3 regions of the Metabacillus sp. RB-C-LZQ-3-1 genome follow, and region 1 is predicted to be linked to each of the others. Evidence: predicted binding sites of a transcription regulator. Region 1 holds the regulator's gene; each other region holds the start of a gene.
The links. Region 1 encodes LexA, which represses DNA repair genes until DNA is damaged. Its sites were predicted from a motif close to CGAACATATGTTCG; they were not measured.
Positions count from the first base shown of each region.

Region 1 (7,792 bases):
TCAGGTACTCACGCTATATCGATTGCATTGTTTGGGGTTTTAAGACCAGGAGATGAACTCCTTTATATCACTGGTAAGCCATATGACACGCTAGAAGAGATTGTAGGGATAAGAGGAAGTGGCATCGGTTCTTTAAAAGAATTTCAAATCGATTATCAATCAGTAGAATTAAAGGAAAATGGAGCAGTAAATTATGAAGCAGTAAAGCAAGCTATTACCAATAAAACAAAAATGATCGGAATTCAAAGATCTAAAGGATATGCCACAAGACCATCGTTTACAATTTCAGAAATTCAAGAAATGATTAATTTTGTTAAATCCTTAAAAGAAGATATTGTCATTTTCGTAGATAACTGCTATGGTGAATTTGTAGAAGAACTGGAGCCTTGTCATGTAGGGGCAGACCTAATGGCTGGATCACTCATCAAAAATCCAGGTGGTGGACTTGCCAAAACAGGTGGTTATCTTGTTGGTAAACAAGATTTAATCGACGCCTGCGCATTTCGTATGACATCCCCGGGAATAGGAGCCGAAGCAGGTGCGTCTCTATATAGCTTGCAAGAGATGTATCAAGGGTTCTTTATGGCACCGCATGTAGTGGGACAAGCATTAAAGGGAGCAGTATTTACTTCCGCATTCTTAGAGGAATTGGGTTTAAAGACAAGCCCAATGTGGAACAGTAAAAGGACTGACTTAATACAGTCTGTTCAATTTGATGATCCAGACATGATGGTCGCTTTTTGTCAAGCAATCCAGTATTCATCACCAATTAATTCACATGTAACACCATACCCGAACTATATGCCTGGGTATGAGGATGATGTCATAATGGCAGCAGGAACTTTTATTCAAGGAGCTAGCATCGAGCTGTCTGCTGATGGACCGCTACGGGCACCTTACGTTGCATATGTTCAAGGCGGACTTACATACTCTCATGTGAAAATTGCAGTTTGTTCAGCTGTCGATTCTTTAATAGACAAAAATTTAATCTCGATTGTTAGTTAACTACAAAAATAGATGACGAAACTATGTTATGTAAGCTGACATTTAATTGACACATAATGTTACATAGGTTATAATGAAAACAGTTAACTAAAAGGAGCGAATAACATGAGTGATAATATTCGACGCTCAATGCCCCTATTTCCTATTGGAATTGTTATGCAGCTCACTGATTTATCTGCAAGGCAAATTCGTTATTATGAAGAAAATGAATTGATTTTTCCAGCTAGAACGGAGAGCAATCGAAGATTATTTTCATTTAACGATGTAGATAAATTATTGGAGATTCGTAATTTAATTGAACAGGGTGTCAACTTAGCGGGAATAAAGGAAATTTTCTCCCGTAAAAGCTCACATAAAGAAGAAAAACAAGAGCAACCTAAAACAGTTGAAAAACCTGATTTAAGTGATGCTGAATTACGAAAACTTCTTAAGTCTGAGCTTATGCAGGCGGGTCGTTTTAATCGACCTACATTGAGACATGGTGACATGTCAAGATTTTTCCATTAATATAGTAGCAATGAATAATTGAATATAACTTTTTGAAATTGGAGAGGAGATTTTCAGGGTGGCTAAATATTCAAGAGAAGATATTGTGAGCTTAGTAAAAGAGAATAATGTAAAATACATCCGTTTACAATTTACGGATATTCTTGGAACAATTAAAAACGTTGAAATTCCAGTAAGTCAGCTTGATAAAGCACTTGATAACAAAATGATGTTTGATGGTTCTTCAATTGAAGGTTTTGTCCGTATTGAAGAGTCTGATATGTATTTATATCCTGATTTAGATACATTTGTTATCTTCCCTTGGACTGCTGAAAAAGGAAAAGTAGCTCGTTTTATTTGTGATATCTATAATCCAGATGGAACTCCATTTGCAGGTGACCCACGTAATAATTTACGTCGTATCCTAAGTGAAATGGAAGAGCTTGGATTTACTGATTTTAACTTAGGGCCAGAGCCGGAATTCTTCTTATTTAAATTAGACGAAAAAGGCGAGCCAACACTTGAACTTAATGATAATGGCGGTTACTTTGACTTAGCACCAACGGATCTTGGTGAAAACTGCCGTCGTGATATCGTTCTAGAGCTTGAAGAAATGGGCTTCGAAATTGAAGCTTCTCACCACGAAGTGGCTCCAGGACAACATGAGATTGACTTTAAATATGCTTCTGCAATTAAAGCATGTGATGATATTCAAACATTTAAACTAGTTGTAAAGACAATTGCTCGTAAGCATGGTTTACATGCTACATTTATGCCAAAACCATTATTTGGTGTTAATGGTTCAGGTATGCACTGTAACTTATCTTTATTCAGTAAAGGGGAAAATGCATTCCTTGATCCAAATGGTGATCTGCAATTAAGTGATACTGCAAGACAATTTATCGCAGGAATTATTAAACATGCACCTGCATTTACTGCAGTGACAAACCCAACTGTAAACTCATACAAACGTCTTGTTCCTGGTTATGAAGCACCTTGTTATGTTGCTTGGTCTGCACAAAACAGAAGTCCACTAATTCGTATTCCAGCTTCGCGTGGTTTAAGTACTCGTGTTGAAGTACGTAGTGTTGACCCTGCTGCAAACCCTTATTTAGCAATGAGTGTTTTATTAGCTGCAGGTCTTGATGGGATTAAAAATAATCTTGATGCTCCAAAACCAATTGATCGTAACATTTATGTTATGTCTAAAGAAGAGCGTGTTGAAAATGGAATCGTTGATTTACCGGCAACATTAGCTCAAGCATTAGATTTATTAAAAGCTGACAGCACAATGAAGCATGCTTTAGGTGAACACTTATTTGAGCACTTTATTGAAGCAAAAGAAATCGAGTGGGATATGTTCCGTACACAGGTTCACCCATGGGAAAGAGAGCAATACATGTCAATGTATTAATAGTAAAAAGCCTCGACAAATTGTCGAGGCTTTTTTGCTGCTATAAAAAAAGCTTATCCTTCAATACTTAGTGTACAGTGCGATAAACGCCAATTACTTTTCCTAATATACTAACATTTCGTAAAATAATAGGTTCCATAGTTGAATTTTCAGGTTGCAGGCGAATATAATCTTTTTCCTTAAAAAATCTTTTACATGTTGCCTCATCATCATCTGTCATAGCAACAACAATATCACCGTTGTTTGCTGTTTGCTGCTGGCGAACGATTACTAAATCACCATCTAAAATTCCAGCCTCAATCATACTTTCACCCATAATTTCTAACATGAATACATGTTCATCATCTGAAACATAGCGATCTGGTAAAGGAAAATATTCTTCAACATTTTCGATTGCAGTAATAGGAAGACCTGCTGTTACCTTCCCGATTACTGGAACATTAATGACATTGTTCTTAGGGATATGGGATGTTTCTTCTTCTAAGATTTCGATTGCTCTAGGTTTTGTAGGGTCCCGTCTAATTAATCCTTTTGATTCTAATCTAGCTAAATGACCATGAACTGTGGAGCTTGATGCTAGTCCTACTGCTTCACCAATTTCACGAACGGAAGGTGGGTAACCTTTCTTTTGGACCTCATCTTTTATAAAACTTAAAATATCTTGTTGTCTTTTTGATAGTTTCGTCATCCTTTGTGACACCTCGGATCCTCTAATTTATGTTTATTATAGCATCTTTTACCTATATATACAAACATAAGTTCGAAAAAACACTTGACTAGAACAGTTGTTCGTACTATACTGAGTTTATAAATACGAACAAATATTCTTATGGGGTGTTATTATGAAAAGGGAATCATTATCTTACATACTAGCTTTTTTTGTCGTTCTACTAGCAATAACAGTAGGAATTACTTACACTAATAAAACAGATAGCTTAGAAAATTATCATCAAGTTGAAATTAAAGAAGGCGATAGTCTTTGGACAATTGCTGATCAATTCCAAGAGAATAAAAATATTTCAAAGCAAGAATTTGTCAAATGGGTTCAGGAAAAAAATAATCTTTATTCTACTACAATAAAACCTGGAGACATTGTTTTTGTCCCAGTACAAAAAGAAGAAATTTATCAATTTCATCAGATTGCTAGTGAATAAATAGTAAGATTTTTTGGTTAAGGTGATGTGATAGTTTATGAAGGCGGTTGTTTATTGTCGAGTAAGTACCGAGAAAGATACGCAGGACACGTCAATTGAGAGACAAAAGGAAGAGTTACTATCATTAGCTGCTTCTCATAATATGGACGTGATAAAAGTAATAGAAGATAGACATAGTGGTTATGATGTAGACCGTGATGGAATTATTGAAGCACTTGCATTATTAAAAGATAAGAAGGCATCGGTTCTTCTAGTTCAAGATGATACAAGATTAGGGAGAGGACACGCGAAAATTGCCCTTTTACACGAAATAAAAAAGTTAGAAGCTACAGTATTCACACTAAACGAAAAGGGTGAACCTGAACTATCAGAAACGGATTCAATGGTATTGAATATTTTAGCTGCAGTGGAAGAGTTTCAAAGAAAACTTATCAATTACAAGATTAAAAGAGGGATGAATCGGGCTATTGAGAATGGATTTAAGCCTCAGAATAATTTAAAAAACCAGGATCAAGGTGGAGGTCGTGAGAAGATCGAGGTACCAATTGAAGAAATACTTAAGTTAAGAGATAAAAAGCTAACATTTCATGAAATAGCTGCTACCCTTAGAGGTGTCGGCTTCGAAGTAAGCAAAGCAACAGTTCATAGGAGGTATAAGGAACACGTAGAAAAGCTTCAAATTAATTCAGATGATAGTAATGTTCAATGAGACATTGATGTTCATTCAGTTGTTATTTTCCTCTCAATTTAGTATGATGACATTTGTGGTATTAAACCAAAATATTAAATAATCTAAAACATGATTGTAGTTTCTTATCATTTTGTTGATTAGAATAGTTACTAGTTATGAGAGGAGTACTGATATGTTACCAAAGTCTAAAATAGATCGTATAAATGAATTATCAAAGAAATCAAAAGCAAAAGGCTTAACAGAGAAAGAGAAGACAGAACAACAAGCTTTGCGAAAAGAATATTTACAAGCTTTTCGTTCATCAATGAAAAGTACACTAAAGGGTGTTACAGTTGTTGATCCAAATGGAAATGATGTAACTCCTCAAAAAATTAAAAATGAGAGAAGAAAAGATCTTCATTAATAGCAGGGGGGAGAGATCTATTTCTCCTCTTATTTTTTTAGATAAGCTAGTTTAAAACTCTTTGCACTTAGTTTTAGAGTCTAGCTCCAGCGCCTAGCCTTAGATCGCACAGGATGTGTAAGTGCAATACAGCGAAAGCCTCCAGGGTCTAACGACTTTGTAATAGAAGGCAAAGAACACCTTTTATTACAAAGTGGGGTTATTTGCCCTAGGCTAACCAAGGCGCTCGCGCTTTTCTATGAATTTGTAAATAAGTAGATTCGTTCGACAAAAATAGTGGCTTATCTCTCCAGTTTAAGACAATTATTTCTTTTGATTTCTTATATAATTAGAGAAATAGAATGGTTGGGGAGAGTGAAATGGTGAGACACTATTATATTTATTTAATAGAAGAAGAGTTTGCGAGTCATTACTTTGGACGGGAATCTAAAATCTACCATCTGTTTCAAGACTTTCACTGGACATCAGCTCGTTCAGCTCATGGAAGTACGATCGAAAAACAAATTCATTATATTACAAAACCAATCCCAGCATTATTTATACATCAACTTCTTGGTACGCATTTATCAAACCGTTCGGATTATCAAATGTTCCATCATATACATAAAATTGCTCTTAAAGGAAACGTAGGGAATGCCACTCTCATTGTAAAAAATCGACATCTTGAGCTTTCATCTGATGGAAGTTTTGAAGCAGAAACAATATTCTTTGAAGTATTACGAAAGTTTGATCCTTGTTTTTTAGCTATGGACTTTAAAGGTGAAAGATATGGTTGGTTAAACCCAATAAAAGAAAGAAATTTTGGCTAAAATATAGAGAAATTTAGTTCAAATGTTGTATAATAGCAAAGGATTTAGTACACTGTAAGATAGACAACACGAAGGAGGAAAACCAATGGAATTATGGGTTGTTATTCTAGTAGGCATTCTAGCACTACTTGCTGGAGTTGCACTAGGATTTTTCATTGCGCGTAAATATATGATGAATTACCTAAAGAAAAATCCACCAATTAATGAACAAATGCTGAAAATGATGATGATGCAAATGGGAATGAAACCATCCCAGAAGAAAATCAACCAAATGATGTCTCAAATGAACAAAATGCAAAAATAAAAGAAACGTTGATATAACAAGGTTTTAAGGTTAATCGAAGATGTATTTTTGATAAGTTTTCATAAATAAATTTATCGTAAGTGAATTCCCCTTCGAAACTTTTACTTATTTTTGCTTTATTTCATTAGATCAATCCGAAACCACTTATTTTATTGGAAACGAATCCAATGAATGGTGGTTTTTTTGTATTTTCTGAACAGATACAAAGGAAATAATATATAGCAGTGACCACTCTTGCTTTAACCAGCATACAATATGGAAAACATTGTAGAGGGAGAGTTTAATGTTTGTTACTTTGATATTACCCGTTGTTGTTCCCTACGGTAATCCTGTAACTTTTTTTGACCCAAAGGCACATTATTTAAGAAAAATGGAATTTAATAAATGGATTTTATCTGTTGAGGATCAAAGTCGGGAATATAAACATGTCCCGCTATATATTTATGGAAAAACTGAGAAACATCAAAATACTTTTATTATAGGTGAACAAACTGCTGATTTAAATTTAGTACCGTAAAATTCTACTATTTAAGGAAAAATACTATTTCAAAATGACTGTGGTTTCTTAATTTACTTATTAACGAACTATTGAAGGTTAATTTTTTTAAAAATAAAAAGAGTGAATGCAATCACTCTCCGGAAACCCTCCAAATATAAAGGTCTTCTATTGTACAATTTAACGCTTTTGAAATCGTCATTGCATTGTTGAGGTTCATGACCTTTTTTTCTAAATAGTCATGTAATTGTTCTATTGGAATATTGGTATTAGCCGCTAGAACATCAAGCTCAGTGTTACTTTTGGTTAAAAGTTCTTTAAGGTTACTTTTCTTTGCTTTATATGCTGCCAAATTAGACACCTCACTTCTGATTCAAGCATAGCACAATACTGAATAAATTGATACTTTCTGGAGATACCAAGAACATTTCAGCTGATCAACAAAAATTTTTTTGTTCAAATTTTTTCTTAAATAGAGGGTTTAATAAAAATTAATAGCATCAGGTATATATTAATTGTTAACTCTAAAAAGGAAAGCACCAAAAATGATGCCTTCCTTAACTTACTATTTACTAAACAAATTTCTTACACCATAATAAATTAAGACAAGTGAGAATATTAGAATTGCTAATACACCTATAATTGTTGTGACAGGTTCGATACTTGCTAGAAATGTATCTTCTAAAGGTATTCGAATAAGAGCAAAACCACTGAAAATTGTTGCAAGGAATAAGAAAATCCTACTATTCATGGTATTTCCTCCTTCCTATTAGGTTGTTAGATTATATGTCTAAACTTTAGACAATATTCATATTTAAAGATACTTTTTATGTTAAATTTTGTTTAATGGAAATTAGAGGATGAAGATAAAGGGTTTCATTAAGGAGTCAATTTCGAAGATAATTGGTTATTTGTAAAATAAAAAACAAAAAGCACGTAAAACGTGCTTTCATTTTTATGAACAAACCTGCTTTTTATGTGGATGATCTTCTTTTATATATTGTGTTAATAATACATCAAGCTCCTGGCT
Region 1 is NZ_JBZFLI010000002.1:124,454-132,245, forward strand. It holds gene AC4GZ8_RS03965 (methionine gamma-lyase family protein) at 1-1,005, shown strand, start outside; gene AC4GZ8_RS03970 (MerR family transcriptional regulator) at 1,111-1,512, shown strand; gene glnA (type I glutamate--ammonia ligase) at 1,571-2,905, shown strand; gene lexA (transcriptional repressor LexA) at 2,973-3,593, opposite strand; gene yneA (cell division suppressor protein YneA) at 3,748-4,059, shown strand; gene AC4GZ8_RS03990 (YneB family resolvase-like protein) at 4,097-4,768, shown strand; gene AC4GZ8_RS03995 (DUF896 domain-containing protein) at 4,923-5,153, shown strand; gene sirA (sporulation inhibitor of replication protein SirA) at 5,513-5,962, shown strand; gene AC4GZ8_RS04005 (YneF family protein) at 6,048-6,266, shown strand; gene AC4GZ8_RS04010 (hypothetical protein) at 6,550-6,783, shown strand; gene AC4GZ8_RS04015 (helix-turn-helix domain-containing protein) at 6,896-7,114, opposite strand; gene AC4GZ8_RS04020 (hypothetical protein) at 7,328-7,513, opposite strand; gene AC4GZ8_RS04025 (aspartyl-phosphate phosphatase Spo0E family protein) at 7,718-7,792, opposite strand, start outside.

Region 2 (7,792 bases), on a different contig from region 1:
ATAACTACCCCGCCAATTGGATTTAACCCTTTTTCTTTTGGATGATTTCGCAGGAATAAAAGTACAGCAGGAAAGACAATGAGTACTAGGAATACACCTAAGATCACAACTGTTACTTTCCAATTAAACCAATGAATTAATATAAGAGATCCAGGAACAAGTAACATTTGTCCAGCACCAAATCCGGCTTCCATAATCCCAAATGCAAGTCCACGTTTTTCATTAAACCAGTTGGATACGATCACTGTTGCTGCTACATTAGATGCCCCCCCAACACCAATAGAAACCACTACCCCATAAAGAATAAATAATTGCCATGGATGACTCGCAAACGATGTGAAAGAAATACTTATTCCCACCAAGAAAGTACTGAAAGATAAAATCATACGAGCACCAAATTGATCAACCAGCCTTCCTATAACTGGTTGAGATAGGCCATAAATAATAAAACTTAAAGTTGAAATAAGAGAAATCGTTCCTCTATCCATTGAAAATTCATTTTCCCAAGGTTCAATAAAAGCACCAAACGAAAGACGAACACCTTGTACTGCCAAAAACGTTAAAAAAGTTAAAAAAACAATAACCCAAGCATAATGAAATCTTATCTTCATACAGCCTCCTAAATATAAAAACAGTTATCTTGTCCCTAGCTCTAAATCCCAACGCTCCTCTTCTAAGGTTACTCCCCACATTTCTTTTTCTTCTAGTTTTTCAGTCATTTCAAAACCAAATTTTTTATAAAGTGTTCTTGCAGTTAACATATCACTAACTGTCCAAAGAAAAATTCTCTCATAATCATGTTCTTTACAGTATTGAACAATAGAATTGATTAATTGAGTACCTATTCCCCTTTTATGAAATGCTGGGTTTACTAAAAACCATCTTAATTGTCCTACTTTTTTATGATCATTCACCAAACCAATACAACCTGCAAACTGACCACCAATTTCTGCTATCCATATCTTTTCTATTTCAGCATCAAAGGTTTCGCGAAGATATGATAAGAAACTTTTATCCCACTTATATACTTGGTTATAAAAAGACCATTGTTTTTCAATGATGTTATTGACATCTTCAGAAGTGTAATAACTCCTAATTGAAACAAATTCTTCTTTTTCTTTAAATGAATGAGCAAGAATTTCTTGTATTGTGTTCATGGAATAAACGAGCTTTTCTTGTTCGGAATGATCTAATTTTTTAAGAATATAATCTACCTGCTGGTTTGCCTTCTTTTCCAACTCTTTATAAATGAATTCCCCGTAATCTGTTACATATAAAAGATGATTACGTCCATCTTCTTTACACTTCTGTTTACGGATCATTTTCTCTTTTTCGAATTTTTTGATAATTCTGCTTGTATAACCGCCATCTAAACCCAATTTTTCCTGAATATTTTTAGCCGTACAATTGTTAGTGTTGTAGATTTCAAATAGAATACGAGTTTCTGATAAAGAAAAAGGGCTGTCATATATATGTTCATTTAAAAAGCCTAAAACATCCGTATAAAACCGATTGAACTTCCTAAACTCAAGGCCGAACTGACTTTCCACATTACTCATTTGTACACCTCTTAAATTCTAATATTTTATTATTTACCAATTTTACCCTTAAACACTTGCCTAAGTCAACTATTATTTCTGTTTAATGTAAGCGATAAATATTGTACGTATTTACAGAATAAAAGTAATTTTAAATGAATAAGCCTTTTGGATGCATATAAAAAGCATCAACTGACTTTGATGACAATTAAGCAAAACAACAAAAGGACTAAAAGGTCTTAATTTAAGGTTCATTTTTTATTTCCTCATTCTTGGAAATTCTCTCACTTTTTCTTCATAAGTTTCCAACTTCATTTATCAATCCATTTAATTTAGTAGTTCAAAATGCATTTTGGTTGGTAAGGGAGGTGTTTATCATTTATAAAACACAGGAAAGAATATATTTTTTTCAAAAAGTAGATAATAAGATAAAAGTTCTTGAGGAGGGCCGAAATTGGGATTTGCCATTATCTTCTTTGCTTCATGGCTAATAACTGCACTATTTGTAGTCATGAAAAAAAAACTTTCGTTTATCGAAAATTCATTTGTCATACTATTTGCTCTCATTATTAGTATAAATTGGTCCTGGTTTATTTATGAAGAGTGGAAACTTGTTGAAATATCCTCACAGCCTTTGAATCATACCGCCTTTTTAATCAGCCGGAGCATAACCATACCATTAATAATTGTTACAACGATGAATTTATTAGATGCAGCTTCTTCTGCAGTGAAATCATTCATGATTATTTTGTTCTCAGTTTTCATCTTGGCTTTATTAGTTGTGATTAGTAATTATTTTAATATAACGAATGCTATTAGATGGAATTTTATTTACGATATCTTGTACCTCATTTCACTAAATCTAATGACATATTTTTTTCTATTTTATTTCCGGAAACTTAGCCAAATTGAGGTGAAAGTTTAATGATTCCGTGGGAGAGTTTCGATAAAAATGAAGTTTTCCTCATAATTTTAAATATTGCTGCATACTTAGTCGTTTTTCTTCTTCCCAAAAAACTAACACTTCAAATGAAAATTTTTAGTTTGCTTTGGGGGTTTTCAGTTGGTACTTTATTCGATTTTACAATTGGGGGTGGATTAGTCGACTATTATAGAGTGAATGACCTAAACAATTATGAGGTAACAGATATTTTTTATTATTTATTGTTTGCACCTTTCGGATATTTCTTTTTTTATTTTTATGAAGTCTTCAGAATTTCCAAATCGACTTTTATTGTTTATGTTTTGACTTGGTCACTAATTGGAGTAGCTGCACTTTGGCTTTTAACGCTTATGGACATCATTACATTTCAAAAAGGTTTTAAGCTTTCTTATTCCTTCCCTGTTTTTTTAGTTACTCAAACCATAACAGGAATATATTTTATATTTGTCAAAATAAGAGAACAGATATTAGTAAACAAATCATAATAATAAAGTGATCTGTTCTGTCCCCTCTATGCGGGATCACAAATACAAGCATTTTCATTATTAGGTTATTTTTTTCAATAAATAACCTAACTGAAATGCTCTCTTTCTCTTCTTTATTCCAGGCTATATTTTGTTCCATCGGTACAGTACTTTATCCGAATTTTACTTCTATTAAATCCAGTTTCAATTTCCTCCCCATTCGCATTTCTTTCAGCACTGCTTCTACTTGTAGGTATCAGCAAATAACGTGTAATTATCTATGATATGACATCATTCCTGATAGGATCGAAGGTTTTCTTTCTGGTTAAAACTCATTTCCCATCATTGAATTCACCTTTAACACCACCAGAGTGAGAAATAATTTCTTTTTCCTTGTCCATCTGTCATCCTAAATTCTTTAAATGTTAAGAAAGCGATTAACATTATTTTCATCTTCTATTGTTTCCTGGATAAGTTCTCTTAGTTCATCTTCGTTGTCGATTTCATGCAAGTCTTTTCCATACCATGTTTCTAGATCTTCTCGCGAAATTGAGTAGTCATCCATATCAGAATTAAATGTAATCCAATTCACATTTTGTATTAACGTAAACAAATATGTAGCATTATTAATAACTGTTTCTTTATCAAACAATTCATACTTTACAATGATACCAAATGGTTCCTCTTTTGTTTTTAGTTCAATCCCATTAAAATGTTCTGCGGCCAGTAATTGATTAACAATGTTTATTACTGCACTGTTATCACCAACAAACGAATCTTTATATTGAAAAATATCATTACTTGTATGATTTGAATTACATCCGATTACAAAAAGTAATATCAATAATAAGATGGTTAATTTTCTCACTAACAATTCTCCTTTTAAATCCCAAAATCTCACTTTATTAATATGGCAAAATTACACTTAAACTTTCTTCATAAACGTTTCTCTTTATTTTTAGCTGTTAGTAAATATTTCACGTGTTATTTCTTCTTTATTCCTACCTATTACTATTATTTCGTAGGTTTCATTAGATGCAGGCAAGTTATTTGATTTTATATTTTTATTGGCAAGATTAATAAGTTCATTTAGAATGTTCTCATCATTTATTTTTGGTTTTTGAAATGAATTTTTCAAAATAATTTTTATTGGTTGTGGGTTAAAGTCTATTGCGATCCCTGTATAATCGCTACTACTATTTTTTAAAGAATCATCAATTTGAGGAATAACGTACATCCATTTATTCTCAAAATCATTATCTGGAATAGGCTGAATACTATCAGAATCAAAAAAATTAAATTTAATTCCAACAAACAATAGCAAGAAAAATAAAAAAATGACTCCTGCTGCCTCAAAAGCGTGTTTTCCTTGTTTGTTTTTAAATCTTATTTCCTTCCTATATTTTTGTTGTATTTTCCTCATTTTTGAATCTATTTTCATAAAAGGACTCCTTAAACTAGTTAGGTTTTAAGGTATGTTGACCAAGAAAATTTTTTCTACTAAATTAATTATTTTTATGTAGAACAATTATAGAATTCATCCTTTTTACGTTAGTAGAAAACTCTACAATTTAATACTAGTTTTAACATAAATATCCATTATTATGAGTTTATAACTAAACCTTTGCTTTTAATAATCTAATTCTGACTAAAATTTGAAAGTAAATGATGATTGCTGTTGTTACACATAATGAGCCACAAATGATAAATAGAGAGAACAGGATACGGCCACCTATTGTTGAAGAATTAAAGGTAAAATAGCTAAATAGTAATAAACCTCCTCCCAATACTGAAAGATAGTAAGAAAACCATTTTTTCATTTGTTTTAAAGAATAGAAACCAATAAGAATTAATATATATAAACTGCTTAAAATCATAATAATGGGAAAAACAGGTTGAAATTTAGAAGCATCAATAAAGTAATCCAATTGTGAAATGTCACTATGATAACTTACTCCGCCATTAATTAGCTGTGTAAAAGGTGTAGAATATCTCCATTCCCAAGGATTATCCAAAATCGCACTGCCTTCATACCAAGCAACGGCCGTTGAAAATAAAAGGAGCATAGCGGCAACACCGAATTGAGTGATAAAACGAATCATATTACATACGACCTCCCAAATGCATTTTAAACCGCATTTCTCATTTTACCATAAACTGTAATTAATTACTCCGCAATATTGGCTAAAATGGTAACAGCACCTTATTTTATGCATAATGTACATTATTTTTTATTTGCCTTTTTGCAGCTGATAAAATATTGGAACGATTGAATAAACGTGGTTGCTGTTTCAAGAGGCAAAAGGCTTTTATATATTCGTTTTGAATCTCTTTTACAATAATCGTTCGTTGAGTAATTTTTCCGGTATTTGATAAATAAATTATTTCAACTGGAAATTTCTCTTCTTTAGACCTTTGTAGTAAACCATTCATCATATCAACTCCTTTCTTTATATTATATGCAAACACACGTTCTTTTTATACTGGAAAATCGAACATATTTTCGTATAATAAGGATATGATATTAAAAAAGGATGGGAATTATGATTAGAGTTTGTGATAAAACTTCGTATTCTGTAGAGAAACCTATACTTCATACACATCAATTGGACGAGATTAATCAAACCATTTATGAGGCAATGGAAAATAATAAAGAACTTGTTTTTACTTACTTCGAAAAAGGAGATATGAAGCTTTATGTAGGCAAAATTCATTATATTGATTTGATAAAGCAGGAACTTCGACTTATGGATCTACAAGGGGATGTATTTTATTTGAAATATAAAGATATTCTTAGAGTTGATTTTCATGAGTAACAGATATCACATCATGTATGTTTACTGGAAGGGTCAAAATAAATTAATAAAGGTAATGGATTGGAAAGAGGCTAGAATGATTAACTTTACGATTGATGAAATTGATAAGAATAATTTAGATGCTGAGTTGAGGGAGTATATACGTTCTATTAAAAACGAGATTGAGGATGGGAAATACAATTATAAAATTTGAATGCCTGATATCCATTTAGAATTCACACCAAAAACATCACGATTTTTTAACACCTTATAAAATATGCCCCTCTATTTAGTTGGCATTTAAAATTTACTTGTCAACTAATTGAGGGGCTAGTTAAATTTTGTGAAAAAATGTAAGCTAAATAAATGATAGTTTAACCTATAAATCAATTGCAGAGATTAAAAATTGATGGCCTGTACAAGTTTACCGGCATTTTCCTTTGGATCTTTTGCAAGACTAATTTCACTTATGACGGCTACACCATCGCCCCCGCTTTTAATAATAGGTGCTGCATTTTCCGAAGTAATTCCGCCAATTCCCACAATTGGGATCTCAATCTCCTTGATCCGAACTTCATTTATCAAACTTGTCCCTTGAGGGGTTTTTGCATCTTCCTTCGATTTCGTTGGATAAATAGGTCCGATCCCAACATAATCCGCCCCTTCTTTAATTGCTTTTTTTACTTCTTCTAGGTTATGTGTTGAAACTCCTAGAATTTTATCGCCAATTTTCTGTCTTACCTCTTTGGCAGATGCATCGTCCTGACCAATGTGTACACCATCTGCATCTAGTTGAAGGGCTAACTCGACATCATCATTTACAATAAAAGGGATATTGTTTTCTTTGCAAATCGCTTGTAATTGCTTGGCAAAGTGAAATTTTTCATCACCGCTATAGGCACCTTTTCCTTTTTCCCTGTACTGAAAGATTGTGATTCCACCTTTAATGGCTTGTTCCAAAACACTTGCAGGTTCAGAGGTGCAATTATTACTTCCCATAATGAAATATACGTTCAGTAGCTTCCTCATCTTGTCGTTTGAAATTCTTGGCATCTATTTTTCACCTCTTTGTCGACGTTGGTATGCCCAATGATTTGTAGGACCGTGACCCCCGCCAATTTCCAGGTCATCTTCAATGGCGGCTTGGATAAATTGTTTTGCCGTTTTAACTGCATCCTTCACTGCTTTTCCTTTTGCAAGTTCAGCTGTTAGTGCCGCAGCAAAAGTACATCCTGTCCCATGAGTATTTTTTGTTTCCATCCGTTTCCCATTAAAATAAGTAAATTCTTCGCCGTCATATAGGATGTCTATTAGCTCTTCTTCATCACTATGTCCACCCTTCATGACAACATGCTTGACACCTAGCTTATGCAATCGTTTCGCTGCTTCTAAACGATCATCTATTGATTGAATACTCATCTCAGCAAGAACTTCTGCCTCCGGAATATTAGGTGTAATCACCATGGCTAAAGGAAGTAAATGTTCTTTCAACGCGAAGACAGCTTCATCCTGTAACAATGACGCTCCGCCTTTTGCAATCATTACTGGATCTACAACTACATTTTCCCATTTATACGTCTTGATACAATCTGAAACGGCACGGATAATTTCACTGCTAAATAACATCCCCGTTTTTACAGCATTCGCTCCAAGATCATGACCAATCGCCTCAATTTGCTTTATAACGGCTTCGACTGATAATGGATAGACACCATGAACACCAAGTGTATTTTGTGCAGTGACAGCTGTAATGGCTGACATTCCAAACACATCTAACTCTTGAAAGGTTTTCAAATCTGCTTGAATACCGGCTCCGCCTCCGCTATCTGATCCTGCTATTGTTAACGCTTTTCCTATTGTCATGATCTCACTCTCCCTCTACTTTTTACAATTTTTCAACCTTCATGCGAGCTTGTAAATCATCAGTTGAAATTTTCATTAATTGATTCAATAATTCAATTTGAAAGCTGCCTGGTCCCTCTTCAACAGTTATTTGTGCTGCTAGCTCTGCCGATACCCCGTAAGCTGCAAGAGCTGCAACCGACGCGGTGA
Region 2 is NZ_JBZFLI010000018.1:28,450-36,241, reverse strand. It holds gene AC4GZ8_RS21450 (MFS transporter) at 1-611, opposite strand, end outside; gene AC4GZ8_RS21445 (bifunctional helix-turn-helix transcriptional regulator/GNAT family N-acetyltransferase) at 636-1,559, opposite strand; gene AC4GZ8_RS21440 (hypothetical protein) at 1,993-2,463, shown strand; gene AC4GZ8_RS21435 (hypothetical protein) at 2,463-2,966, shown strand; gene AC4GZ8_RS21430 (DUF4825 domain-containing protein) at 3,364-3,813, opposite strand; gene AC4GZ8_RS21425 (hypothetical protein) at 3,904-4,386, opposite strand; gene AC4GZ8_RS21420 (YjdJ family protein) at 4,562-5,047, opposite strand; gene AC4GZ8_RS21415 (hypothetical protein) at 5,154-5,378, opposite strand; gene AC4GZ8_RS21410 (YolD-like family protein) at 5,489-5,761, shown strand; gene AC4GZ8_RS21405 (hypothetical protein) at 5,754-5,954, shown strand; gene thiE (thiamine phosphate synthase) at 6,140-6,793, opposite strand; gene thiD (bifunctional hydroxymethylpyrimidine kinase/phosphomethylpyrimidine kinase) at 6,794-7,603, opposite strand; gene thiM (hydroxyethylthiazole kinase) at 7,626-7,792, opposite strand, start outside.
Region 2: a site for LexA is predicted at 5,438-5,451, ahead of AC4GZ8_RS21410 (YolD-like family protein). Genes of this name have one in related genera too.

Region 3 (7,792 bases), on a different contig from region 1:
TTATTTGTTCAGCAATAAATGTAGCTTGCTCTCTTTGAACTTCATTGTTAATAGCTTGTATATCTTTTATTAGATTAGCATAGGCACTTGAAAATTCATTAGTGGTTGTTGTTTTTGTCTGAGTAACATCTTTACTTTGAAAAGCTGTATTGTCTCCAAAAGTATTACCAATTAGATGACCAGTTTTTTGACTACTATCCATTAACACATCTCCATTATTAAAAATTAAATTAAAATTAACTCCAGCATTCATTAGATCTGCTAAAGTTGAGGAATTAACATATACTTCTTCTTTACCATTTACGCCATGACTAATTCTTTGAGGTTGTGCATTTTTACTGACTTTTTTTTTACATGCTCTAGATATCCTGGCAGGAAATCAAAGGCCACCCATATTCTTTCAGGATCTGGAATGTATTCCAGGTCACAAATAGAACATCTTCGAGGCTCCGTTTCTACTTCATTTGGTGAACCTACTGTGTAATCACTATCACCATCAGGACATTCAACCTCAAAGTACACTTTGAGCTTTTTTCCAACTAACTCAAATAAATGATCGGTTACAGCCTTAAGATCATTTGTGCCAGCTAGTTGGCATACATAATGTGGAGCAAAGTGCTTTACATTTTGTATAGCCATTTCTTCCAAAATATCATCAACGATGTATAACACAGTAGGTCACCTCCGAACTTTTATTTAATATTTATTACCAGTTCTTCTCTATCATTCATGTTTTCTTCATTTTCTGGTGAATCTATTAATGATTCTTCATCTTCTATTAATTCTTCCGGATCTGTTTCTATATCTGAAGGATATCTTATTTGAATTATCTGGTCAAGAATATGCCTAATAACTTCTTCGCCAGATTTCGACCTTATCCACAGCCCTTGATCAGTAACAACATAAGAAACCGTTTCAGTGTACCCAAAGCTATAGGTATGTTCAAAAACCAGTGTCTTCTTCTTCATTGGTTGATTTATAAATTCCTTTTGATACTCCTCCGTTGATTCTAAATCATCGACTTGAGTATTCGCTGTTACCTCTTTCGTTGCGTAAGGTCCAACGATCATTTTATGCTTCGCAGCTCTTAGTTTAGCGCCTAATTTTCGAGCTAATTCATTAGCTTGTCCATCCGTAAGTTTCGTTGCTCTATCCCAGATAACATCTTCTTTATCTTTAACATTCATAATGTCTAACACTGCATCTCTAAACAATTTATTTTTATCAGGATTAGAACGAATTTCCACTGCAAAGGGTGAGAAGTGAATAATAACATACTCAACAAATTGTGGACGTCTGACAACAATCTGGAAGTTTTCTAATACCCGTCTTGGCGGTCCCAAAAACGAAAAAGCCAAAACTAATTTATTTTGATGTTCATAAGCATTTATTAATTTTGGAGTAGTGTCCAAAACAGGTCTAATTCCAGGTCCAAAAATAGCAGGAGTATATTTCTTTTTAAGATGTGCAATAAAGAAATCTCGATTTTGCCATTCTTGACTTAACCCCTTCATCATAATGTTCAAATTAACAGACGTGCTTCCAGCAAATTTATACTCGTCAGCTAACTTATTCCCCGCATCAGGCAAGCTGTCAGATAATGCGTTTGCCATGTCCTCAATTGAACTTAGTTTAGCTTCGACCTTTTTGTCTTTAACTACTTTTTTTAATGCTCCTGAAGGTACTTCCATGATTAGAACATCTTTTAAGCTCAATGCAGTTCCCCCCTCTATTTCTTGTCTATAAAAAGAACATATTCTATTTTGTAAATACTTGTCAATGAAAAATAAAACTTTTAGGGGATTTTATTAGGAAGAATTACTTAATAATAAAGCCTCCGTCTGAAAAACAAAGGCTTTATTTACTAGCAAGGCTTGCCTGTTAGTACTTTTAAATACAATAAGGAGGTGATTAATTACCTATATTTACTCTTATTGTTCCATTATTATTTGATTTAGTCCTTATTTTAGGGTTTGTTTGATTGCTTTCTCTAGGTTTTAGGGATTGTAAAAAGTGTGTAAAAGATGGGGCTTGAATGATTCGAAACGGATAATTGTTCTCCACGGCATAACGTTGCTCTGAAATAATTAGAATATGTGGAAAAATTCTCTTTTCAGGATTTTGCCAAGATTCAGTTGCGATCACACCACTTTGGTATAGATCTACATACCTTTCCAGTTTATCTGACATTTGTTTTTCACTATAGATTGTCTTTTGAACCTCTATAAAGAAAGGCGTTCGTCTGTAAATACAGAAGACATCTGGTTCTGCTATACCTTTTTTACCGTATTTAGGTTCAACAAGGAATGTATCAATTTTCCCCTGTTGAAGAATCTCCTTATAAACAGACAGGATAGCAAGAAAATGACCAATCTTTGCACTATTCTTTTTCATATTTACATCTGGGCCAAAATAAACAAATGGAGTAAAAGCCTTTGAACGCTGTATTTTTCCGTCACGAACTAAACGCAATAACACGTTATTTGCTGCTAAAATAGGATTTTTCAAGTTGCTGAAATGAATTTCTGCTACAGAATCACGATCCATTACTCTAAACCTGTTTAAATCAGCAATAATGGTTTTGTCACGCTTCGTCAGCATCAAAAAACACATCCTTTTCATATAGTGGTGGTATTTCTTCTTGTAGTTTTTCTTCCGAAAAGACTTCCTTTACTTCCTTAGCAACCATAAACGGATCCAAAAGTTGTTTAGCTTTTTCTAAAGTAAGAAATGGTGCTTGTAGCTCATATAATTTGTCACTATTCATAATAAAACGCCCACTCACATCAATTTCATGAGCTAATGGTGTATTTACAATCCTTGATTCGGTTATATCTCGCAATTTGAATCCCATACTTACGGTCAAATTTGCTCTTATTGTAGTATCAAGTACCTTTGCGTTAGGGCGCTGCATTGAAAGAATAGCAAAAACTCCAAGTGTTCTTCCTATTGCTACTAACTCCGTTAGAATCTCCATGATCTCTTCATCCTTGCGAAGCATAACAAATTCATCGATACAGACCACAATATAGGGTCGCTTATGTTCTTCTGGAAGATCATCAACGTGACTGACCTCGTAAATCTCAGTCAAATCACTTCGTTCGTCTAATTCTTGTTTAACATGTAGCAGCATCTTCTTTATATCCTTAGCATTACTTAGCACGCATTTAACGTGTTCAACCTTACGGAAAATATGAAACTCTGACTTTTTGCAATCACCAAGGTACAGCTCTAATTCACTCGGGTTCTTGGCTAGAATCAAGGTTGTGAGGATGGATCGTAATTGAGTAGATTTTCCAGAACCAGTTTCACCAGCAATTAAAATATGAGGTTGTTTAAGCATATCGAAAGATACGTACTGACCATGTCTATCTTGACCGCAAATAATACCTAACTTAATTTTCCTTATGTTATCAAATACCTCTTTTTCCTTATAAATCAACTCTTTTGGCATTTGCTTTTTGTGAATAGTCAAAAAGAAGCATTTAAAATCACCTTCTAATTCGATATTTGAACCAAACGACTGCATAAAAACATACTCTTTTTTCATAACCTCTTTTGGATCCATTCCATTTAAAAGGGTAAAAACATACTTGGTAGAATCTTCTTTAAGTTCAATGGACTGTATTTTAGGAGTGGTATGGAATTGCCTGCCGCCACTGTTTTTATAAGTTTGGAAAAGACCTGCATTCATAAAGCATTTGTTCAAGTCACTTTTTGCCTTCTGACGCTGAATAAACTCGCTAATCATCTGATAACCCTCCTATACAATCTTAAATAAAGCCCAAACCATAAAACTAAATGCTCCTACAGGTAAAATAAAACGAGTAATCGATTCAACGATGTAAGCAAGCTTGCTATAGCCATTTTTAGCTGAGTTAATTTCAATTAGGTGTGAAAGTATAGCCAAGCCTCCGACACCCAAAACAACCCCATACAAACCTGTCATTTGAGGTGTTAAATCAAACAGACCACTAATCGTTACTGATGGCAAAAGACCTGAATACAACCTCACATCGTTTCCCCTCTCTCTTTCCTTTCTCTCCCTCGCGCTCCCTCTCATACCTATCTCTCACCCCTTCAAGTTCTTAACATGTTTTGTTTTTCTTTTGATAATTGGTGTATTTCTTGTACTTATGCATTAGCCCTATTTAATTAGATTCTGTGTTGTTGGTGCATTAATTAAATGGTAGGATTCATGTAGTTTCTTATCACATACATAATCCCTTCATGAAAACTACTGTTTAGGTTTCATGTTAATAGCCTATGAATGATTTAGGAAAATTTGCTTGTCTCTCCAAAATTAATTGTGAAAGATTTAAATGAGTTTTTGAAAGGTCATAACTGACTTTTGTAGAATGTATTAATTGGTGATGAGAATGAATAAGTTAAAAAGTAACATTGGATGGCTTATTGAAAAGTCTCCGTATACGAGGTCATTTTTTAAAGAAAGGTATAGGTGTTCTTTAAACACTGTATCAAATTGGTGTACGGGAAAAAGCTACCCTTCCGCAAAGATATTGTTTGATTTGGCACTACATTTAGATTGTGCGGTAGATGATCTTTATGAAAGATTGGAGGAAGAGGATGTCAATCAATAAAATTCGAAGTATTTTATATAAGGTTTCTAAATTCCTGGGAGATGTGAATGCAGTAAAAAAGGGAACTATAGGTAAACCTGTTGCAAGAAGAGCAGCTAGTAAAGCTACAGGAAAATTTATTAGGGAAGTTGTTCAAATAAATAACCGCCATCATTGGCGGTTTCTTTTTATGCATAGTTGATTTTATCCCGTATTCTTGGTTTTGCAACCGATAAGATATTGGACTTATTGAATATCCTTGGTTGTTGCTTAGAAATACAATAAGCTCTAATATATTCATCTTGTATTTGTTTTACAATAATTGTTCTATGTGAAATGTCTCCTTTTCCAGAGATATACATTATTTCAATTGGTAACTTTTCTTCCCTAGAAGTTTTCAATAAACCATTCATCTTATCAGCTCCTTTTCTGTATTCTTAAATTATATAGGAACGCATGTTCGATTTCAATTGATAACACGAACGTATTTTCGTATAATAGTAACACGATAATACAAAAGGGATGATTTTATGATTCGCGATCGAGGTACAAAGAAGTGGACTGCATTTATGATGCCCGAACATGTTCAGAATTTAAGGGATTTTGATAAAAGTCTAGATAAATTGGAAAAACCAATTTTAGATGATCATCAACTTGAAGAGATAAACTTTTTAATTTGTGAAGCAATGGAATATAATAAAGAACTTGTCTTTACTTACTTTGAACATGGAGATATAAAATTTTTTATTGGTAAAATTCATTATGTCGACAATAAAAGAAAAGAACTCCGATTGTTGGATATACATGGTGATAGATTTTATTTAAAAGTTGAAGATATTTTGAAAGTGGATTTCGCTGAATAACAATAGGAGTGTTTTTTATGAATGATAAATGGTTAGAGTTAATTGAGCAATTAAAGAAAGACGGTATTACACCAGAGGAAGCAAACAAGAGAATTAGAGGATATGAAATGTTAAAAGGCATTTTAGAAATGTTAGAACAGTTAGAGCCCACTAAAAAGTGAGCTCTTTTTTTATTTAACCATTTTTAACAAACAGTTTTTCTACCCAAAGAGCTTTGTTAAAACACATGACCAAGTACTTATTATCATGCTCTTCTAAGAAAGCAAATCGCTCACCTTTTTTAATTGTACCGTATGGAGATGTAAGATCCTTATATGAATAGCCTTGAATGTCTTGCAAGGCAGTCAGCCACCCAAATTCCAAAATAGACAATTGCTTTTTATCAATCCAACCAATGTTTTCATGGCCATTCCAGATATTTACCCATTCAGTTCCTTTCACAATTTGTTCGAATCGTGCAGCAAGAATAAATCCTTTATACTCAGAAGCTTTTGCCTTCCATGAATCAGTGCCAGGTTGGCCATACACACCGTATTTATAATCTACAACACTTGATGGATACCAAACTTTACGTGGTTCTTTTTCTGTCTTTAGGTTAGAAGAAGTCACAGTTTTATTTTTGCTGTTTAGGTCTATCCCCTTGCCAGCAATTACATCCTTGAAGTTCCAAGTATCGCCAGGGCAGTTCTTCCATGAGTAACCTGGGCACTCTTGATGACCTTTTACGTACTTCATATTAGGGAGCACTTTAAATAACTCTTTGTTCAATAGGTGCAGTGAAACCATTTGTTCCATAGTAGGTTTTTCATTAGCACCCTCTTTACGAAAATCGCCTACTAGACACGTTCCTATAGAGCGTGTATTTGTATTACCTGCATGATAGGTACGTCTATCTAAATCATCAGTTTGATAAATAGTTCCATCAGGCATTATCACAAAAGGATATGCACAACCATGCCAGCCATTTGTATCTATATGTGTATTGGCAAATGAGTGTGGGTTAGATCCTTTTAAATGTTGAGCTGTCATGGAATGATGAATGACATGAGTATCTTTAACAGCTGTACCAACAAACGGATAACGACCTTTTCTACGAATTGAGTTACGAATATCCTTATATTTTGGTATATCTTTAATAGCCATTCTACTTCCTCCTTTGGACAAAATAAAAAGCCACCGTTAGGTAGCTTATTTTTTGATTATCCCTTGAGCTTTCAAAGCATTTTCTTTAAATTGTTGTGATTTTTTAGTGACGAATGTATTTTTCCATACGGCATAACCGTTAATGACCAGAGCAACAAATGCGCTAATTAAGACTACAAATGCATTAATACTGTCCACAGTAAACCAATCAAATGATACTCCTATTGTTCCGAAAAACATGAGTAAAGCCGTTAAAAATCCACCTATTAAAGTAGCAATATCTTTTTTCATCTAATTCATCCTCCATTATTTTAAGTAATTTAGTACTCCAAATAAAAAAGTGACTGCAACAGCTGCGCCACTTATCCATAATGCTATATTGGAACGTTTATTATTTTTAGTTTCATCCATTTCCTTCTCAATTTGACCAAAACGAAGATCTGCCTCAGTCCTTGTAATAAAGTTAGCACTATAAGCATCGAGCTTCGTTTCAATACGCTCAATTGTCTTTGTTAGTGTAACAAGTTGGGTTTCTAATGTGGCTATACGTTCGTAATCTTTTTGTTCCAACCGGTAAAACCACCTTTCTAGGCAAAATAAAAAAGCCCTTATACAGCGCTTGGAGTTGATATTTTTTCAATTACACGTTGCTTTACAATTGTAGTTAGAGCAGCTATCGATTCATTACCAGCATATTCTTCATTAGTTAATGAAAAATTTCCGTTTACATTTAATGTTCTTTCCTGGTCATACCCATTAAAATAAACCTGAGCACCCTCAACATTTCCATCGGTGTACTTAATACTTACATTGGTTATTTGAATAATCATTCGTTTTCCTCCTCAGCTTCCTCAAATTTTTCACAGATATAATCGTAAATGTGCGCCTCATCACCACTAAATTCTTTTTCACAATTAAACAAAATTTCTTTAACTGTTTTTAACACTCCAGTGTAATTTCCACCCTCGATTACAAACTCTTCGCTATCCAATTCCTTCTTTTCTTTTACATAAGCATCAACATCTTTTACATCCCAACTTTGTCCATTATCTTTTGTTTTTGGGTTGCCTTCTTCGTCTAAATGACAATGTTCTTTTAACAAAGTTTTAACATCCTCTTGGTACTCTTGTAATCCTTCATTTAACTTATTAATAAATTTTGTTCTATGCCTTGACTGTTTTCCTTTTAAAGAAAAATCATATAACA
Region 3 is NZ_JBZFLI010000005.1:132,653-140,444, reverse strand. It holds gene AC4GZ8_RS10110 (hypothetical protein) at 1-202, opposite strand, end outside; gene AC4GZ8_RS10105 (hypothetical protein) at 301-672, opposite strand; gene AC4GZ8_RS10100 (hypothetical protein) at 693-1,715, opposite strand; gene AC4GZ8_RS10095 (hypothetical protein) at 1,912-2,601, opposite strand; gene AC4GZ8_RS10090 (FtsK/SpoIIIE domain-containing protein) at 2,585-3,751, opposite strand; gene AC4GZ8_RS10085 (hypothetical protein) at 3,764-4,015, opposite strand; gene AC4GZ8_RS10080 (helix-turn-helix domain-containing protein) at 4,380-4,601, shown strand; gene AC4GZ8_RS10075 (hypothetical protein) at 4,588-4,782, shown strand; gene AC4GZ8_RS10070 (hypothetical protein) at 4,769-4,993, opposite strand; gene AC4GZ8_RS10065 (YolD-like family protein) at 5,111-5,443, shown strand; gene AC4GZ8_RS10060 (hypothetical protein) at 5,461-5,604, shown strand; gene AC4GZ8_RS10055 (peptidoglycan recognition protein family protein) at 5,618-6,586, opposite strand; gene AC4GZ8_RS10050 (hypothetical protein) at 6,632-6,877, opposite strand; gene AC4GZ8_RS10045 (hypothetical protein) at 6,893-7,156, opposite strand; gene AC4GZ8_RS10040 (hypothetical protein) at 7,195-7,416, opposite strand; gene AC4GZ8_RS10035 (DUF1617 family protein) at 7,413-7,792, opposite strand, start outside.
Region 3: a site for LexA is predicted at 5,060-5,073, ahead of AC4GZ8_RS10065 (YolD-like family protein). Genes of this name have one in related genera too.